DNA from 3 places in the Pseudarthrobacter sp. NKDBFgelt genome. Region 1 is predicted to be linked to each of the others. Evidence: riboswitches for the same ligand, from Rfam matches in the RefSeq annotation. Region 1 holds a riboswitch; each other region holds the start of a gene.
What was found. Region 1 has a riboswitch for thiamine pyrophosphate ahead of ACKAE7_RS19595 (FAD-dependent oxidoreductase). Riboswitches for the same ligand answer to the same signal wherever they lie in the genome.
Positions count from the first base shown of each region.

Region 1 (5,539 bases):
GTTGTAACGCCAGTCAAGGTCCGGGTGGTGGTTCTGTTCCTCGGCCAGGCGTCCGACGGCGGCAATCAGCTCAAGTGCGGCAGCCGCCGTCGGCATCTTGAAGACGGTGACCAGCCCGCCGTTGCCGGCCCGCCAGTCAGGCAGTTCAGCCAGGGCTTCGTCGATCCGTTCCGGGGGAAGTGCATCTTTGCCGGCCACTGCTGCTCCTTGCATCAGGGCGCCACCCGGCAGACGGCGGGCCCTACAGGAACTCGGCCCGGCCTTCCATTGCCGACGACGCCAGCGCGTGTTCACGGCGGGGTATGCGACCAGCCGCTTTCGCCAGCCTACCGGCGATGACGGCGTGCTTGAAGGCCTCCCCCATCAGGGCGGGGTTCTGCGCCCGGGTCACCGCCGTGGCCAGGAGCACGGCGTCGCAGCCCAGTTCCATGGCGAGGGCGGCGTCGGAGGCCGTGCCGATGCCCGCGTCCAGCACCACCGGTACCGAGGCCCGGGACACGATGAGCTCGATGTTGTGCGGATTGAGGATGCCCAGGCCCGTCCCGATGGGCGAGCCGAGCGGCATCACAGCGGTAGCTCCGAGGTTTTCGAGCCGCAGGGCCAGGACGGGATCGTCATTGGTGTACGCGAAAACCTTGAATCCCCTGTTGACCAGCTGCTCCGTGGCGTCCACAAGCTCAACGGCGTCCGGCAGGAGGGTGTGTTCATCCGCGATGACCTCAAGCTTCACCCAGTCGGTTTCCAGGGCTTCCCGGGACAGTTCAGCCGTGAGGACCGCATCCCGCGCCGTAAAACACCCTGCGGTGTTGGGCAGGACCCGGATGCCGTGATCCACCAGCAGCTGGAAGAGCGAGCCCGCCTCGTTTGGCGAATAGCGGCGCATGGCCACGGTGGTCAGTGAAGTCCCGGACGCCAGGAGCGCGGCGCCCAGGCCGTCCAGGCTGGGCGCGCCGCCGGTGCCCATGATGAGCCGGGATGCCAGTGGGACGCCGTCGATCACCAGGGGGTCCTGAACGCCGGACAGCTGGCTGTTGGTGATGGTGGTTCCGGTCATGGTGGTCAGCCTCCCTGTACTGCCGTGACAAGTTCGACGTCGTCGCCTTCGGCGAGCGCCGTGGCGGACCACAGACTGCGGGGCACCACCTGGGCGTTGCGGGCTACGGCCACGCCCAGCTTCCGCCCGTCCGTGGCCCGGCCGTCCGCGGCCAGTGGACGGCCCGTGACCTCGCTGACGAGCGCGGTGATGGAAGCGTCGTCGGCCACGCTGCGGCCGGTTCCGTTCAGGGTGATGTTCATGCTGTCTCCTGGGTGTTGGGTGGGGTTGCAGCCGCTTCAACCAGGTGGGAGGGAGCAGCGGAAAACCGGCCGGGGTTGAACGGGGCCCAGCGGGGGTCCTCGATGCCGTCCATGAGTTCGCGGCAGATTGCGGCCGCAGCCGGGGTGAGCAGGATGCCGTGGCGGAAGAATCCGGTGGCAATGATGAGCCCCCGTACGTGGCGGGACCCTTGAGCGCCGGGCCTTCCGGGGGCGGGCTGCCTGCCCGCGGGTTCTTCTGGTAGCGGCACCCTTCCGAGCAGCGGGGCGTTGTCCGGTGTACCGGGCCGGGCGCGGGCCGTGCACTCGAGCAGCTCAAGCTCAGCGACGGCGGGCACCAGCACCTGGGCATCGCGGAGAAGCTGGTACACGCCCCCTGCCGACACCGCACCGGCGCTGGAGACGGCGCCCCTGCCCAGTGCGTCCTCACGCTGGGTTGCCCCGATCACCACGGTTCCGTCCTGCCTCGGAACGATATATACGGGGACCCCGCGCACCAGACCGCGGACTGTCGAGGTCACCAGGGGCCTGAGATGCACCGGTACCGCGAGCCGCAGGATGTCCCCATGGACCGGCCGCAGCGGCAGGTGAAGGTCCACCGGCAGTCCGGTGAGTTCCGGGGCGTGCAGTCCGTTGGCCACCACGGTCTCCCCGGCCAGTACGGTCCCTCCGCCTTCCAGGGCTACTCCGGCTACGGCATCGTCCCGCCAGAGCAGGCCTGATGCCTTGTCCGGCACGGCGAATCCGTCGGCGGCGCCGGCTACGCCGCTTCCGGCCACGCCGGCATCCCCGGCGAGGGCCCGGCGGAGGCAGGCCACCAGCAGCCGGGGGTCCACTTGGTGGTCCGCCGGCGTATCAAGCGCACAGGCGATGCCCGGGCTTAACAGCGGCTCCCGGCGGCGGGCCTCGCGGATGGTGAGCGGTTCAACCGTGAGCCCGTTGGCCAGCTGGACGGCACGCAGGTCCAGCAGCGACTGCCGGTCCGCGGCGTCGGCACCCACGGCGAGGGTCGGCGTCGTAAGATATCCGGGATCCGAGCCCGCGGCCGCAGCGAGGTCAGCAGCGAAACCGGGCCAGCGGACGGAGGCTTCGAGCATGAGTTCCAGGAGGTCCTCCTCCTGGTAATGCAGTTCGTTCACCGGCGCAAGCATCCCTGCGGCCGCCCGGCTGGCTCCGGAGCCGGGGGCATCGTCGATCACCACCACTGAACGGCCCGAACGCCTCGCTTCCCAGGCGATGCCGTGGCCTATGGCTCCTCCGCCGATCACCGCCACATCGGCTCTGATTGTTGAGCCGAAAGAAGGGGTGCCGGTTACGCCATGCACATCAGGCATCGATTGTCTCCTTCCCTACGCCGGTATTAACCGGATCAGGTCAAGCGGTCGGCTCTGACGCCCTCTCAGCCCGGCGCTTTGTGACAGCTGCCGCGGCTCCCGCAGTACGAGCCCAGTGTAAAGGAATTAGGCTGGCTCCCATGAATGTGTCCCACCCCCCTGCCGCCGCTTCCCGTCCGTCCGGTACCGACGCCTTTATCAACGCGGAAGGGAGTGCCGGGCTGCACGATGCGCGCCTGTACCTCTGCACGGACGCGCGCCGCAGCAGGGGCGACTTCGAGCAGTTCGTGGATGCCGCGTTCGCGGGCGGCGTGGACATCATCCAGCTCCGGGACAAGTCCATAGAGGCAGCCGAGGAGCTGGAACTTCTGGCCATCCTGAAGGAGGCGGCGGTCCGCCACGGCAGGCTGTGGGCAGTAAACGACCGCGCCGACATTGCCGTGCTGTCCGGAGCGCCGGTGTTCCACATCGGGCAGAAAGACCTTCCCCTTGAGGCAGCCCGGACGCTGCTGAACGGGAACGCCGCCATCGGCCTGTCCAGCCACAGCCCTGAACAGGTGGATGCCGCCCTGGCCGCGGCCGCCGGCCCGGCGGCGCTCGACTACTTCTGCGTGGGGCCGCTGTGGGCAACACCCACCAAGCCCGGCCGCGCCGCCGTCGGGCTGGACCTGGTGAAGTATGCGGCCGCGGCAGCAGCGGCGCAGGGGCAGGGACAGTCCGACGGCGGCGTGCCCTGGTTCGCGATCGGCGGGATTGACCACGGCAACGTGAAACAGGTGGTGGAAGCCGGGGCCAGCAGGATCGTGGTGGTCCGGGCCATTACGGAAGCCGATGACCCGGCAGCCGCAGCCGCATCGCTGCTCGACGCGCTGGACGCCGCCCGCCCGTAACGCGGCGCCGGATCTGCGGCGCATCCCGCGGGCGGTTCCCTGCACTATTCGCGGAATTCGGGCTACGCTGATTTTCGTGTCACATCATCGGCTGGCCCCCAGTGTCCACGAGCACACCAACGCCCTCGAGGCTGCCCTCAGCGCCCTGCGGACGGAGCTTGAGCTGCCGGGCGACTACCCGGAAGATGCAGTGGAGGACGCCGAGGCCGCGGTGTCGGCACTGCGGCTGCCGTCCCATGACCTGACGGGCATCGACTTCATCACCATCGATCCGGCGTCGTCCACGGACCTTGACCAGGCGCTCCACATTGAACGGGACGGCAGCAGCTACCGCGTGCTCTACGCCATTGCCGACGTGCCCTCATTCGTGGCTCCCGGCGGTCCGCTGGATGCCGAGACGCGGCGCCGCGGCCAGACCTTCTACACCCCGGACGGCCGCATTCCGCTGCACCCGGAGGTCATCAGCGAGGGCGCCGGAAGCCTCCTGCCGGGGCAGGACTGTTCCGCGTTTGTGTGGGACTTCCGCCTTGATGCCCGCGCCGAGGTCACAACCGTGACGGTCAGGCGGGCCCGGATGCGCAGCCGCGCCAAGCTCAGCTACAAGGGCGCCCAGGCGGAACTGGACGGCGGCAGCCCTTCAGACGTCCTGGTCCTCCTCAAAGAGGTGGGGCTCAAGCGCGTGGAGCTGGAGCGTGCCAGGGAGGGTGCCAGCCTGAACATGCCGGACCAGGAAATTGTCCAGCTTCCCGACGGCGGCTACCGGATTGCCGCGGCCCCGCAGCTTCCCGTGGAGGACTGGAACGCCCAGATCTCGCTCATGACGGGAATGGCGGCGGCGCAGCTCATGCTGGCCGGCAAAGTGGGCATCCTCCGCACCATGCCCTCACCGGACGAGCGTTCCCTGCACCATTTCCGGCTCCAGACGGAGGCACTTGGGAAGCCCTGGGACGGTGAGGTCAGCTACGGCGAATACCTCCGCAGCCTGGACCCCACCGATCCCCGCCAGCTGGCCATTATGCATTCGGCGGGAATGCTCTTCCGGGGTGCGGCGTATACGGCGTTCGACGGCACGGTCCCTGAGGACGCTGTGCAGTCCGCCATCGGGGCCGCCTACGCCCACACCACCGCACCGCTGCGCCGCCTGGTGGACCGCTTTGTCCTGGTGACCTGCGAGGCCCTGTGCAACGGCGGCGAGGTGCCCGGCTGGGTCCGTGAGGCGCTGCCGTCGCTTCCCGAGATCATGGCCGGCTCGGACCAGTTGGCGTCCCGGATGGAACGCTTGGCCCTGGACACAGTGGAGGCTGCGCTCCTGGTGAACCACATCGGACAGGAGTTCGACGCGATCGTGATCTCCGGGTCCAAGCCCCAGAAGGAAAACGGGAACGGCGGCAACGGAAAGAACGGCAACGGCCGCAACGGCAACGGCAACGGCGGCTCCGGCATCATCCAGATTGCAGAGCCTGCCGTCACGGCCCGTTGTGCCGGCGAACTGGTGGCCGGAACCAAGGTCCGGGTGCGCCTCGTGTCCTCTGACATTGCCACCCGGGAAGTGCATTTCGAGCTGGTCCCCTCCCTGTCCTGAGAGGGGCGGTTTCTCCTGCGGGTTGGCAGGCACACCGGGCCAAAGCCGGGTTTCCGTTTCCGTGCGGCTAGACTGAAGAGGTAGAAATGGATGCCCGGTCGTTGATTTCCTTGATTTGAAACCAACAAGCCCGCCCCTACGCGATCTTGAGATACACCCGCTGGTCACCAGTGCCAGCATTTTAGATAGCCCGCGATCGGCTTCCACTGGAATTGCTTGCGCGCCTGAGCGTGCTCCGGAACGGCCTTGGGCCGGCCCGTTGAGCAGGCAGCGCCAATGCCCAAATGAATAAGGAAACTCCACGTGAGTGAATTGCATACCCACCAGCTTCTGACGGACGACTCCGGCACCGAAACGATCGAGCCGGAAGAGACCATCATCTCCGACGAGAAGCCGCATGAGATTGAGGAGAAGTCCTT
Region 1 covers NZ_JBJURL010000113.1:1,350-6,888, reverse strand. Annotated here, with positions in the region: gene ACKAE7_RS19610 (4a-hydroxytetrahydrobiopterin dehydratase) at 1-198, opposite strand, end outside; gene ACKAE7_RS19605 (thiazole synthase) at 242-1,054, opposite strand; gene thiS (sulfur carrier protein ThiS) at 1,060-1,296, opposite strand; gene ACKAE7_RS19595 (FAD-dependent oxidoreductase) at 1,293-2,648, opposite strand; TPP riboswitch at 2,644-2,761, opposite strand; gene thiE (thiamine phosphate synthase) at 2,789-3,538, shown strand; gene ACKAE7_RS19585 (RNB domain-containing ribonuclease) at 3,615-5,120, shown strand; partial or broken gene ACKAE7_RS19580 (DEAD/DEAH box helicase) at 5,424-5,539, shown strand, end outside.

Region 2 (5,539 bases), on a different contig from region 1:
GTTCCTTGAGGGCGTTGAATAAGGCGGTGCTGACGGGACCCCGTGCTGCTGGGATTTTCATGGTGCTCCTTCAGGTCTGGCGTGTGCCGGGTCCGTGCCCCCTGCGCTGGGGGCCCGGCCGGAAGATGGTGGTCAACGGCCGCGGGTGCCGGGCGCTGAAGACGTGGCGGTGCTGGAGGTGACGGCGCCGGAGCCGTCTCCGGCAGCGGCCGGGGCTGGTCCACGGGCGAGCATGATGGCCAGGGCAATCATGGCCAGGCCAAGGACCAGGTGGAGCCAGTTGTCGGCATCGTTTGCGGGGAGGAAGTTCGCCGGGGTGGTGTCTCCGACCAGGAGGCCGTACAGCCAGAGGACCAGGTAGATGACACCGCCGTAGATGAGGAAGTTCCGTGCCTGCGGGTGCGAGCGAGACATCAGGACGCCGGCAAGTCCAAAGAGCAGGTGCACGGAGTTGTGGAGGACGGACACCTGGAAGATCCCGAGCAGCAGCGCTCCTGAGGCGTGCCCGGCCAGGTGGAGCGCGTCAGAGTGTGAGGTGATGCCGGGAATGAATCCCAGGATGCCGGCCAGGCAGAACACGGCGCCCGTTGCGAGCGCCGCCTTCTGCAGGCCTGTTCGGGCGCCTGCCCGGCGGATGCTGGCTGCCATGTGCTGTACTCCTCAAACCCTGGAGACAACATAGTAAGCATGATTACTAAATAATTGCTAAGCAGGCTTTGTATTCTGCCGGCGTTGAGCGCCGGTCACTAGCCTTCCGGGCCGGCCCACGAGTAGGGGTTTGTGTCCGGACTTCCGCGGCGGCCGTGGTCGTAGCGTTGCTGCCAGGACTTCCCGACGGCGGACACCAGTTCCGCCAGCAGGGAATAGTAGGGGTGGTCCGGGCCGATGAAAATCATCTCGTCCCAGGCTTTCAGGGCGTCACTCCGCGCCGGCCGGCCGGAGGATATCGCGGAGAGCCTCGACCACCAGGTCATGGTCCTGCACCTGCGGCAATCCGGACACGGTGACGGTTGCTACGGCGCCCACCCCGGTGACGTACACGGGGAAGGAACCGCCGTGCGCGGCGTAGAGCGCCTGGTCGAACCAGGCATTGTCTTCAATACGTCCGCCGCTGAGCCGGGCGCGCAGCCCCACCAGCAGGGAAGGAACCTCGTAACGGGCGGCGGTCCGCTTCTTGGCCCGGATCCAGTGCCCGTTGTCCGGTGTTGCCCCCGGCAAGGCAACGTGGAAGAGGACCTGCTCGCCCTTGGTGATGTCGATGGCGATGGGAAGCCCGCGCTCCTTGCCCAGCTCCACCAGGAGCAGCCCCAGGTTCAGGGAGTCGTCCAGGGAGAAACCGGGAAATTGGAGTTCCCGGACCTCCGCCTCAATCCGCGCGATCAAGGCCTCCAGGGATCCCGCCGGCTGGGCATCGCGGGAATCCGGATCATACCCGGTCACATCTGGTGGATTCGCAGTCATGGCCCACAATCTACCCCTCCCTGCGGTAAACTGGACCACGCCCAACAGGGCGGATATTTCACCAAACAGAATCATTCAACGACAGGGGAGCGCCGCCGTCGGCATCACTGGCCATGCCAGGGACCGCAGGTGGGCGCTGAGAGTGCGGACAGCCGCAGACCCTCGAACCTGATCCGGTTAGTACCGGCGCAAGGGAGTCGAGTTCTCGAAGTGCGCGCAGCGGCAGCAGTGCCGGTAGCCGCGTCCACTTTCCCCTCCTGTTCCTCAGGAGGACCACATGGCTACAACAGCAGTCAAGAAGCCCGCCGGCAAGTCCTGGCGCGTCGTGGACATCGTGGTGGCGGCCCTCATCGCCGTCGCCGGCGGCGTCATTTTCTGGGCCTGGTCCCAGGGGGCCGCCGCAGTCTCCGGACCCATGAACGCCGTCTACCCGCCCCTGACCGGCCTGATCGCCGGCGGCTGGATGATCCCGGCCGTCCTGGGCATGCTCATCATCCGCAAGCCAGGCGCCGCGCTCTTCTGCGAGACGGTGGCCGCCACGGGTGAACTGTTTATGGGCTCCCAGTATGGGGCGTCCGTACTGTTCTCCGGATTCGTCCAGGGCCTGGGTGCCGAGATCATCTTCGCCATCTTCGTGTACCGGAAGTTCAACCTGCCCGTGGCACTGCTTGCCGGCGCCGCCGCCGGCCTTTTCTGCGGCCTGAACGACTCCTTCGCGCCGTGGGGCTGGAACATCGCCTACGCCGCCGGCGACAAGCTGGCCTACATCATCTTCACCGCCATCTCCGGCGCCATCATCGCCGGGGCACTGTCCTGGATTGCCACCCGCGGCCTGGCCAGGACCGGGGTCCTGAGCTCCTTTGCATCACGCAAGGCGGCAACGGAGCCCGTCTTCTCCTGATGGGCGCCCCTTCGCGGCACGAGGAATCCGTGGCGGTGCGTCCGGCCTCCGTCACAGCCAGTGGCTGGGGCTGGAGGCATGCGGGGCGCGCCAAGCCGGCCGTCCGTGGCCTCGACCTGGAGATCCGCCCGGGGGAGCGGGTCCTCCTCCTGGGGCCCTCCGGCGCCGGCAAGTCCACGCTCCTGCATGCCCTGGCCGGGGTACTGGGGGACATAGACGACGACGGCGGCGACGCCAGCGAGTCCGACGAGACGGGCTCGCTGCTGGTTGACGGCGCCGTGCCCCGTGAGCAGCGCGGCCGGGCCGGGCTGATGCAGCAGGACCCGGAGACGCAGGTGGTCCTCTCCCGCGTCGGCGACGACGTCGCCTTCGGCGCCGAGAACCTCGCCGTGCCCCGCGACGCCATCTGGGCCCGCGTGCACGAGGCGCTGGACGACGTCGGACTTTCCCACCTGCCGCTGGACCACCCGACGTCGGCCCTGTCCGGCGGGCAAAAACAGCGCCTGGCGCTGGCAGGAATCCTCGCCATGCGGCCCGGCCTGATCCTGCTCGACGAGCCCACGGCGAACCTGGACCCTGCCGGTGTGCTGGAAGTCCGCGACGCCGTGGGCCGCTGCCTGGACAAAACCGGTGCCACGCTGGTTGTGGTGGAGCACCGGGTGTCCGTGTGGAAGGACCTGGTGGACCGGATCGTGGTGCTGCAGCCGGGCAGCGCCACCGATGATGCCGTGCTGCTTGACGGTCCTCCGGACCAGGTGCTCGCGGACGCGCGGACCATGCTGGCGGCGGCCGGTGTGTGGGTGCCCGGGTATGTTCCTGAGACACGTGCAAGGTCGGGCAACCCGGCTGCAGGCTCCGGCGATCTCCTGCTGGCGGCCGAACACCTTGCGGTTTCCCGGGAACGTCCGCGCCGCAGCGGCTTTCGGAAGGTCCCCACGGTGCCCGTCCAACACGATATTTCCGCGCAGGTCCGGGCAGGGCAGGCGCTGGCCATCACGGGCCCCAACGGGGCGGGCAAGTCAACGTTTGCGCTGACCCTCGCGGGACTCCTGGAGCCGGTGGCTGGAAAGGTGTCGGCCACCCTGGACCTCAGCCGCGGCGCCGGGATAGACCCTTATAAGTGGAAAGCCGAGCAGCTCATCGAGCGGATCGGCACCGTGTTCCAGGAGCCTGAGCACCAGTTCGTCACCGGGAAGGTGCTGGACGAACTCCTGTTCGGTCCGCGGCACCTGGGGCACGGTGAGGAGCGCGTGGACGAGCTGCTGGAGCGGTTGCGGCTGACCCACCTCGTGGACGCGAACCCCTATACGCTGTCCGGCGGCGAGAAGCGGCGCCTCTCCGTGGCCACGGTCCTGGCGGCACATCCCCGCGTGCTCGTGCTGGACGAGCCGACGTTCGGCCAGGACGCCAACACCTGGGCGGAGCTGGCCTCGTTCCTGTCCGAGCTCCTGGATGGCGGCACCGCCTTGGTGTCCGTGACGCACGACGCCGAGTTCACCGCCGCGCTGGGTGGAACCGAGCTGCGGATGGCTGCCGCCGAACCGGTGGCGCCATGAGGCAGGAACTGAACCTGCGGGGCAACCAGGCCCTGCTGACCCGCGCCAATCCCCTGAGCAAGTTCGCCGCCGTCTTCCTCATCACGGCAGTGCTGGCGCTTTCGATCGACTGGGTTTCCGCGTCAGTGGCGCTGGCCTTCGAATTCCTGCTGTTCCCGCTCGCAGGCCTGACGCTGACGCTGCTGTGGCAGCGCGGCTGGCCGCTGATCCTCGCGGCGGCGGTGGGGGGCTGGAGTACCTCAATCCTGGCTCCGGACAGCGGAAGGACGCTGATCGACGTCGGCATCTGGACCATGAGCGAAGGCTCGCTGGAACTGGGGATCGGCTTCATGCTGCGCGGGCTGGCCATCGCCCTTCCGGCGGTGCTGCTGATGAGCTGCACCGACCCCACGGACCTGGCCGATGCCCTGGCGCAGAAGGCCCGCCTGCCGCACCGCTTTGTGCTGGGGACCCTTGCCGCCATGAGGCTGGTGGGCCTGATGGCGGAAGAGTGGCAGACCATCGGCATGGCGCGCCGGGCCCGGGGCGTGGGTTCGCGCGGCAGTGCCGTTCAGCGGTTGAAGGCGACGCTGGGGCAGAGCTTCGGGCTCCTGGTGCAGGCAATCCGCCGGGCGTCACGGCTGGCAGTGACCATGGAGGCGCGTGGTTTCGGCGGCGGACTCCGGACGTGGGCGCGCGAATCCACCTTCAGCGCGCTGGATGCCTGGGTGCTTGCCGGGGGCGTAGTGATGGCGGGAACAGCGGTGGTTGCAGCAGTGTCCCTTGGGACATGGAACATGGTGTGGCTGGGAAGCTGATACCTGGGCCGGCCTAGGGGCAGGCATAGTTGTAGTCGAAACCCCTGGACACGAACTGGGCCAGCACCACCCTGCCGCCGCCGGTCAGCGGCTCGCTGGAGCAGGCGCTCGCCGCGCCGGAGGCGTTGAGGGACCCGGCCAGCCAGCTGGCAAGCGAATAGAGGTTGCTCGAGCTGCTGACTGTTCCGACAATCCGGTCCCACTGCTGGCCGGTCGAGTAGATCCCCACCTCGGCTCCGATGCTGTGGAAGAAGTCAGTCATGCCTTCGAGGACGGTCCGGTTGGCATCCTTGTCGGTGCGGGACCAGCTGTTCTCCGTTTCAACGTCCAGCCACCAGAAATATGAGGACGGGTTGCTGATCCCGCGGAAGTACGCGTCGTCGTAGGCCTTGGCGAAGCCGTACATATAGGCGCAGGCCTTGCCGTAGTCCCCGGCCTTGCAGGGGCCGTAAGGGTTGTGGACATCCTTGCCGGGCGGGTACTCGTCGTTTTCCGGCCATCAGGAGCCGGCGGCGCCGGGATTGGCGGTGTTGACGTACAGGGAGACTGTGGGCTGGCCGGGGTGGCCGGCGGAATCTTCGGCCCACCTGAGCTGCTCGGACAGGCAGGGGTTCGTGGTGTTGGCCAGGCCATTGTTGACGCCCACAATGGCAAACGCCTGTTCCGAGGGAAAATCTCCGTTGCACTGCGGCCACGAGATGTCGTTACCCAGAAATGACTGCTGCCCCTCCCCGGGTGAGGGAACGGCGTAGGCGGGGGCGCCGGTGACCAGGAGCAGCGCGGCAAGAAGCAGGCCAAACATTGCCGGCACGGCCCGTGGGTTT
Region 2 covers NZ_JBJURL010000007.1:28,348-33,886, reverse strand. Annotated here, with positions in the region: gene ACKAE7_RS03205 (iron-containing redox enzyme family protein) at 1-61, opposite strand, end outside; gene ACKAE7_RS03200 (DUF4383 domain-containing protein) at 133-648, opposite strand; gene ACKAE7_RS03195 (hypothetical protein) at 747-896, opposite strand; gene ACKAE7_RS03190 (heme-degrading domain-containing protein) at 919-1,461, opposite strand; TPP riboswitch at 1,535-1,674, shown strand; gene ACKAE7_RS03185 (ECF transporter S component) at 1,739-2,362, shown strand; gene ACKAE7_RS03180 (ABC transporter ATP-binding protein) at 2,362-3,918, shown strand; gene ACKAE7_RS03175 (energy-coupling factor transporter transmembrane component T family protein) at 3,915-4,715, shown strand; gene ACKAE7_RS03170 (hypothetical protein) at 4,729-5,121, opposite strand; gene ACKAE7_RS03165 (hypothetical protein) at 5,215-5,539, opposite strand, start outside.
Region 2: another riboswitch for thiamine pyrophosphate. It lies ahead of ACKAE7_RS03185 (ECF transporter S component); the one in region 1 lies ahead of ACKAE7_RS19595 (FAD-dependent oxidoreductase).

Region 3 (5,539 bases), on a different contig from region 1:
CGCTCGTCCTGACCGGCGGCTGGGAGCCGCTCTACGAGGAGATCGCCGGCTACCTCCGTGAGACCGGGGCGCTTCACCGCACGGCCGCCGGCGGCCACCGGCCCCACGACTCCCCGGAAGGGGACCGCATCATCCGTTCGTTCATCAGCGACTCAAGCCGCGTGCAGGCGCGCGCCTCCTGATCCCGCCTGAACCTGCCCTCCACAGGAGCCCGTCCGGCCGGCCCCCAATGACCAGCCGGACGGAACCTGCAGGCTCCTACCGGCCCGGCGGAACGCTCAGCTCCGGCAAATAAACTTTCCCGCCGGCGGCCAGGAATTCCTCGCTCTTGCCCCGCATGCCGGCTGCCGCTTCGGCAAGGGCTGCCTGTGCCTCCGCGGATCCGAATTCGTCCCGGATGTCCTGGCTGATCCTCATGGAGCAGAACTTGGGCCCGCACATGGAGCAGAAATGCGCGGTCTTCGCCGGTTCGGCCGGGAGGGTCTCGTCGTGGAAGGCCTCGGCCGTCTCCGGGTCCAGCGACAACGCAAACTGGTCACGCCACCGGAACTCGAAGCGTGCCTTGGACAGTGCGTCATCACGTTCGTGGGCGCCCGGGTGGCCTTTGGCAAGGTCTGCCGCGTGCGCAGCGATCTTGTACGTGATCACCCCTGTCTTGACGTCGTCCTTGTTGGGCAGCCCCAGGTGTTCCTTGGGCGTGACGTAGCACAGCATTGCCGTGCCATAGCGGGCAATTTCCGTGGCTCCAATGGCGGAGGTGATGTGGTCGTAGCCCGGGGCCACGTCGGTCACCAGCGGGCCCAGCGTGTAGAACGGCGCGCCCTTGCACAGCTCCTGCTGCCGTTCCACGTTCTCCCTGACCAGGTGGAACGGAACGTGTCCAGGACCCTCCACCATCACCTGGACGTCGTGCTCCCAGGCACGCTGCGTGAGCTCGGCGAGCGTGTCCAGTTCGGCAAACTGCGCGGCATCGTTGGCATCCGCCGTCGCCCCCGGCCGCAGGCCGTCACCCAGGGAAAACGCGACGTCGTACCGGGCGAAAATTTTGCAGAGCTCATCGAAGTGCGTGTAGAGGAAGTTCTCCCGGTGGTGCGCCAGGCACCACCCGGCCATGATGGACCCGCCCCGGGACACGATGCCCGTGACGCGGTTGGCGGTCAGGGGAACGTAGCGAAGCAGCACGCCGGCGTGGATGGTCATGTAGTCCACCCCCTGCTCGCACTGTTCGATGACGGTGTCACGGAAGATCTCCCAGGTCAGGGCGTTGGCTTCGCCGTTGACCTTCTCCAGGGCCTGGTAGATGGGGACGGTGCCGATCGGGACAGGCGAATTGCGGATGATCCACTCCCGGGTGGTGTGGATGTCGTCGCCGGTGGAAAGATCCATGACGGTGTCGGCGCCCCACCGGGTTGCCCACTGCAGCTTGTCCACTTCTTCGGCGATTGAACTGGTCACTGCCGAGTTGCCGATGTTGGCGTTGATCTTCACCAGGAAGGCCTTGCCGATGATCATCGGCTCGGATTCGGGGTGGTTGATGTTGTTGGGAATGATGGCCCGTCCTGCGGCGAGTTCGCTCCGTACCAGTTCAACATCGCAGTTCTCCCGCAGCGCCACGAAGCGCATTTCCGGGGTAATGAGGCCCTGCCGTGCGTAGTGCATCTGGGTCACGGTCCGTCCCTCGACGGCGCGGCGGGGCACGGGAGGCGCTCCCTTCCACTCCGCACTGGCGGCGCCGCGGCGCACGGCCGAGCGTCCGTCGTCGAGCAGGTTCCTCTCCCTGCCGCTGTACGCTTCCGTGTCTGCCCGCGCCTCGATCCATTCCTTGCGGAAAGGAGGAAGGCCCTGCACGGGGTCGCTCCCCGGGCCGGCCGTCCGGTAAGTCCGGAACGGCTGGTTCGGCACGCCGTTGGGCGACGGCTCCAACGCGATTTCCGTCACGGGAACACGGATACCGGTCCCGGCGTCCTCGAGGTAGGTCAGGGAATGGGATTTCAGGGATTGCGTTACCGGGGGCGGGTTCACGCCAGTGGCGGCACCCGGGTTGTTGCGGGCAGGGTTCAGCTGCTGATTTGGTGTATTCAAGGAATACTCACTTCCTTCGCCGGCATTACCCGGACAGGTTCGACGGTCGCAGGCTGCGTCAGCCCGATCTCAGCCCCTGCAGGGGCACCCGTGTGGTCAAGATGAAAGCTACCACAGCCTTTCTTTCGGGGTTTGTCACATTGCCGGTGCTAGCCTGACCGGGCGGGAAAGAGGCAGATTCATGGCAGAAATTATCGAGTTCACGGGGAAGGTCCTGACCGGACCCGGGAGTGAACAGCGCGGACTGTGGTCTGTTGACGGGCGCCTGACGTTTCGCCGGCCGGCAAAGGCCCCTGACCGGAGCCTGGCGGGATGGGTGCTGCCGGGCTTCGTGGATGCCCACTGCCACATCGGGCTCGGCGTGGGAGGGGCGGTGGATGCTCCGACCGCCGAAGAGCAGGCACGGACCGACCTGGACGCAGGCACCACGCTGGTCCGCGACGCAGGTTCCCCGGCGGATACGCGGTGGCTGCAGGACAGAAGAGACGTCCCGGTGCTGATCCGCGCCGGACGCCGCGTTGCGCGCACGCGCCGGTACCTGCGGGGGTTCGCCGAGGAAGTTGAACCGGAGGGCCTGGTGGAAGCTGTCCGTAAACAGGCCAGGGAAGGCGACGGATGGGTCAAGCTCGTGGGGGACTGGATTGACCGCGACGCCGGCGACCTCGCGCCGTCGTTCCCTGCCGCCGTCGTCCGCGATGCCGTCCAGGCCGCCCATGACGAAGGCGCGCGCGTCACCGCCCACTGCTTCGCGGAAGAGACGCTCGACGACGTGCTGGACGCCGGCATCGACTGCGTCGAGCACGCCACCGGCCTCCTGCCGCGGCACCTGCCCCGGTTCGTGGAGCAGAAGGTGCCCATTGTGCCCACCCTGATCAACATCGCCACGTTTCCGGACATTGCTGCCCAGGCGGCGCCCAAGTTCCCACGGTATGCGGCCCACATGCGCTCACTGTGGGGACGGCGGGAGGAACGGGTGCTTGAGGCGTTCGAGGCAGGCGTGCGGATCTACGCCGGGACCGACGCCGGCAGCGTGATCAGGCACGGCAGGATCGCCGACGAGATCCTGGCCCTTCATGCTGCCGGACTGCCCATGGCGTCTGCCCTGGACGCCGCGTGTTGGAGTGCGCGGGAGTGGCTGGGCGCGGACGGCCTGGAAGAAGGGGCGCGGGCAGACGTTGTCGTGTGCCGGGAGGACCCGCGGAAGGTACCGGAAGCGGTTCATGGCCTGGCGCACGTTGTCCTGGGCGGTCGGGTCATCCGCTGAAAAGATATCCGGCCCGGGACTTGGAATAAATTGAAGCTTCAAGTAATTTTAAGTGTGTAAGGGCTGCCAACCGGAAGGCCCACAGCACCGGGAGTTATCAATGTCTGCACAAGCCGCAAGCCAGGATCTTCTGCCTGCCGACCTCGCCATGGGCACCGTGATGCTCAAGGTAGGCAACATGAAGGTGATGACCGACTACTACCAGCGCGCCCTCGGCCTGGAGGTCATTGCCGAGCAGGACGGCGGAATCTACCTCGGCCGTCTGCAGAAGCCGCTTGTGCACCTGGCGCCCGCACCCGGGCTGAACCTGCCGGGCAGGGGAGAGGCCGGCCTGTTCCACACCGCGCTGCTGTTTGAGAACCAGGCAGACCTGGCCGCCACCATCGCCACCGCCGCCCGGTTCGAACCGCGCTCGTTCACCGGCAGCGCCGACCACCTTGTCAGTGAAGCCTTCTACTTCAATGACCCCGAGGGCAATGGCATCGAACTCTATTGGGACCGGCCGCGCAGCAACTGGTCCTGGAACGGCACTGACGTGGTGATGGACAGCCTGGCACTCCCGCCGCAGCGGTACCTCGAGCAGCACCTGACGGAAGATTCCCTGGAGCGCCAGCTCGGGTCCGTGGCGGGCGTCGGCCACGTGCACCTCCAGGTGGGCGACGTCCAGACAGCCCGCGACTTCTACGTGGGGACCCTCGGCTTCGAGAAGACCGCCGGCTGGCACGGACAAGCCCTGTTTGTTTCCGCCGGCCGCTACCACCACCACATGGCCATGAACGTCTGGAACAGCCGCGGGGCGGGACCGCGCAAGGACACCCTCGGCCTGGGCGAGGTCCTCATCGAGGTGCCGTCCGGGGACGACGTCGGCTCCCTCGCCGACCGCCTCAAGGTCGCCGGTGTTGCCGCCCACCACACCGGAGCCGAACTCCGGTTCGAGGATCCGTGGCGCAACCGCATCCGGGTGGCTGTGCGCTGACCACCGGGTATGCCGGCGCTGCACGCGCCCTGTTCCGGCGGCCTGGAGCTGCCGGGAAATTCCGGCCGCAGCTCTGCCGGGCATGACTCCGGACCGTGCTGGATCCGAATGGGGCTGAATGCGGTCCGGGCTGAATTCGAACTGGGCTGAATTCGAACTAGGCTGAATCCGAACGGCCGGGCAGGAGCAGCCTCCCGGCGGCCGCACCACCGCCAACGGAATGAGGGCAATCCCCATGGGCTTCACCGAGATCTTTGTTGCCACCCACGACGCAGCACTGAAGCGTGCTGGCGTCCTTGACGGCGGCGGCAGCGCGCCCGCAGGTGACGCGGTCCGGATCCCGGACATCAGCGATTTCGAAGTGGAGCAGCTGGGCGACCTGGCCGGTGCCGCCGTGCACGCCGGAGGAGCCGATTACGAACTGACCATGGTGGATGTGGGCAGCGATTCGCTCCTGGCCGTGCCCCCGGCCATGGTGCGCGCCCTGGCCGACCTGCTGTCCTATGAAACCGAAGGGGAAGGCGACATCCTCGAAGAGGTCGCCGAACAGTGGGCCGCGCAGGATGACATGCCGTTTGGCGCTGCAGAGGCGCGGACTTACGTGCAGCGGCTCGCCGAACTCGCCAGCGGAATCGACGACTCGGAGCGTACCGGCCTGTACGTCTGGTCCGCCTGAGCTGATCCGGCCGGAACCTCCGGCCGGCGTCGCCCGTGTCACGCCGCGCCAAGTCGAAATCCTGGCGCTGATCTGGCACAATAGACAGGTACTCGATCTGCGTGGCCCCTCTCTCCGCGTCTGGATCCTGTCCTTCGAACCCGCAAGTACGGCCCGCCCCACGGGTGCAGAACGCCGGGTTCACCCCCTTTCTGAAACAGGAGTGACCACAACAGTGGCCGTAAAGATTCGCCTTAAGCGCTTTGGCAAGATGCGCGCACCGTACTACCGCATCGTCGTCGCGGACTCACGCACCAAGCGTGACGGCCGCGCCATCGAAGAGATCGGCAAGTACCACCCCACCGAAGAGCCCTCATACATCGAGGTCAACTCCGAGCGTGCCCAGTACTGGCTGTCCGTCGGCGCCCAGCCGTCTGAGCAGGTTGCCGCGATCCTCAAGATCACCGGTGACTGGCAGAAGTTCAAGGGCCTGCCGGGCCAGGAAGGCACCCTGAAGACCAAGACCCAGAAGGAAGCCTTCGTTGCCCCGGAAAAGGGTTCC
Region 3 covers NZ_JBJURL010000044.1:17,229-22,767, reverse strand. Annotated here, with positions in the region: gene ACKAE7_RS12945 (alpha/beta fold hydrolase) at 1-182, shown strand, start outside; gene thiC (phosphomethylpyrimidine synthase ThiC) at 259-2,082, opposite strand; TPP riboswitch at 2,077-2,184, opposite strand; gene ACKAE7_RS12935 (amidohydrolase family protein) at 2,264-3,346, shown strand; gene ACKAE7_RS12930 (VOC family protein) at 3,447-4,322, shown strand; gene ACKAE7_RS12925 (hypothetical protein) at 4,558-4,998, shown strand; gene rpsP (30S ribosomal protein S16) at 5,213-5,539, shown strand, end outside.
Region 3: another riboswitch for thiamine pyrophosphate. It lies ahead of thiC (phosphomethylpyrimidine synthase ThiC); the one in region 1 lies ahead of ACKAE7_RS19595 (FAD-dependent oxidoreductase).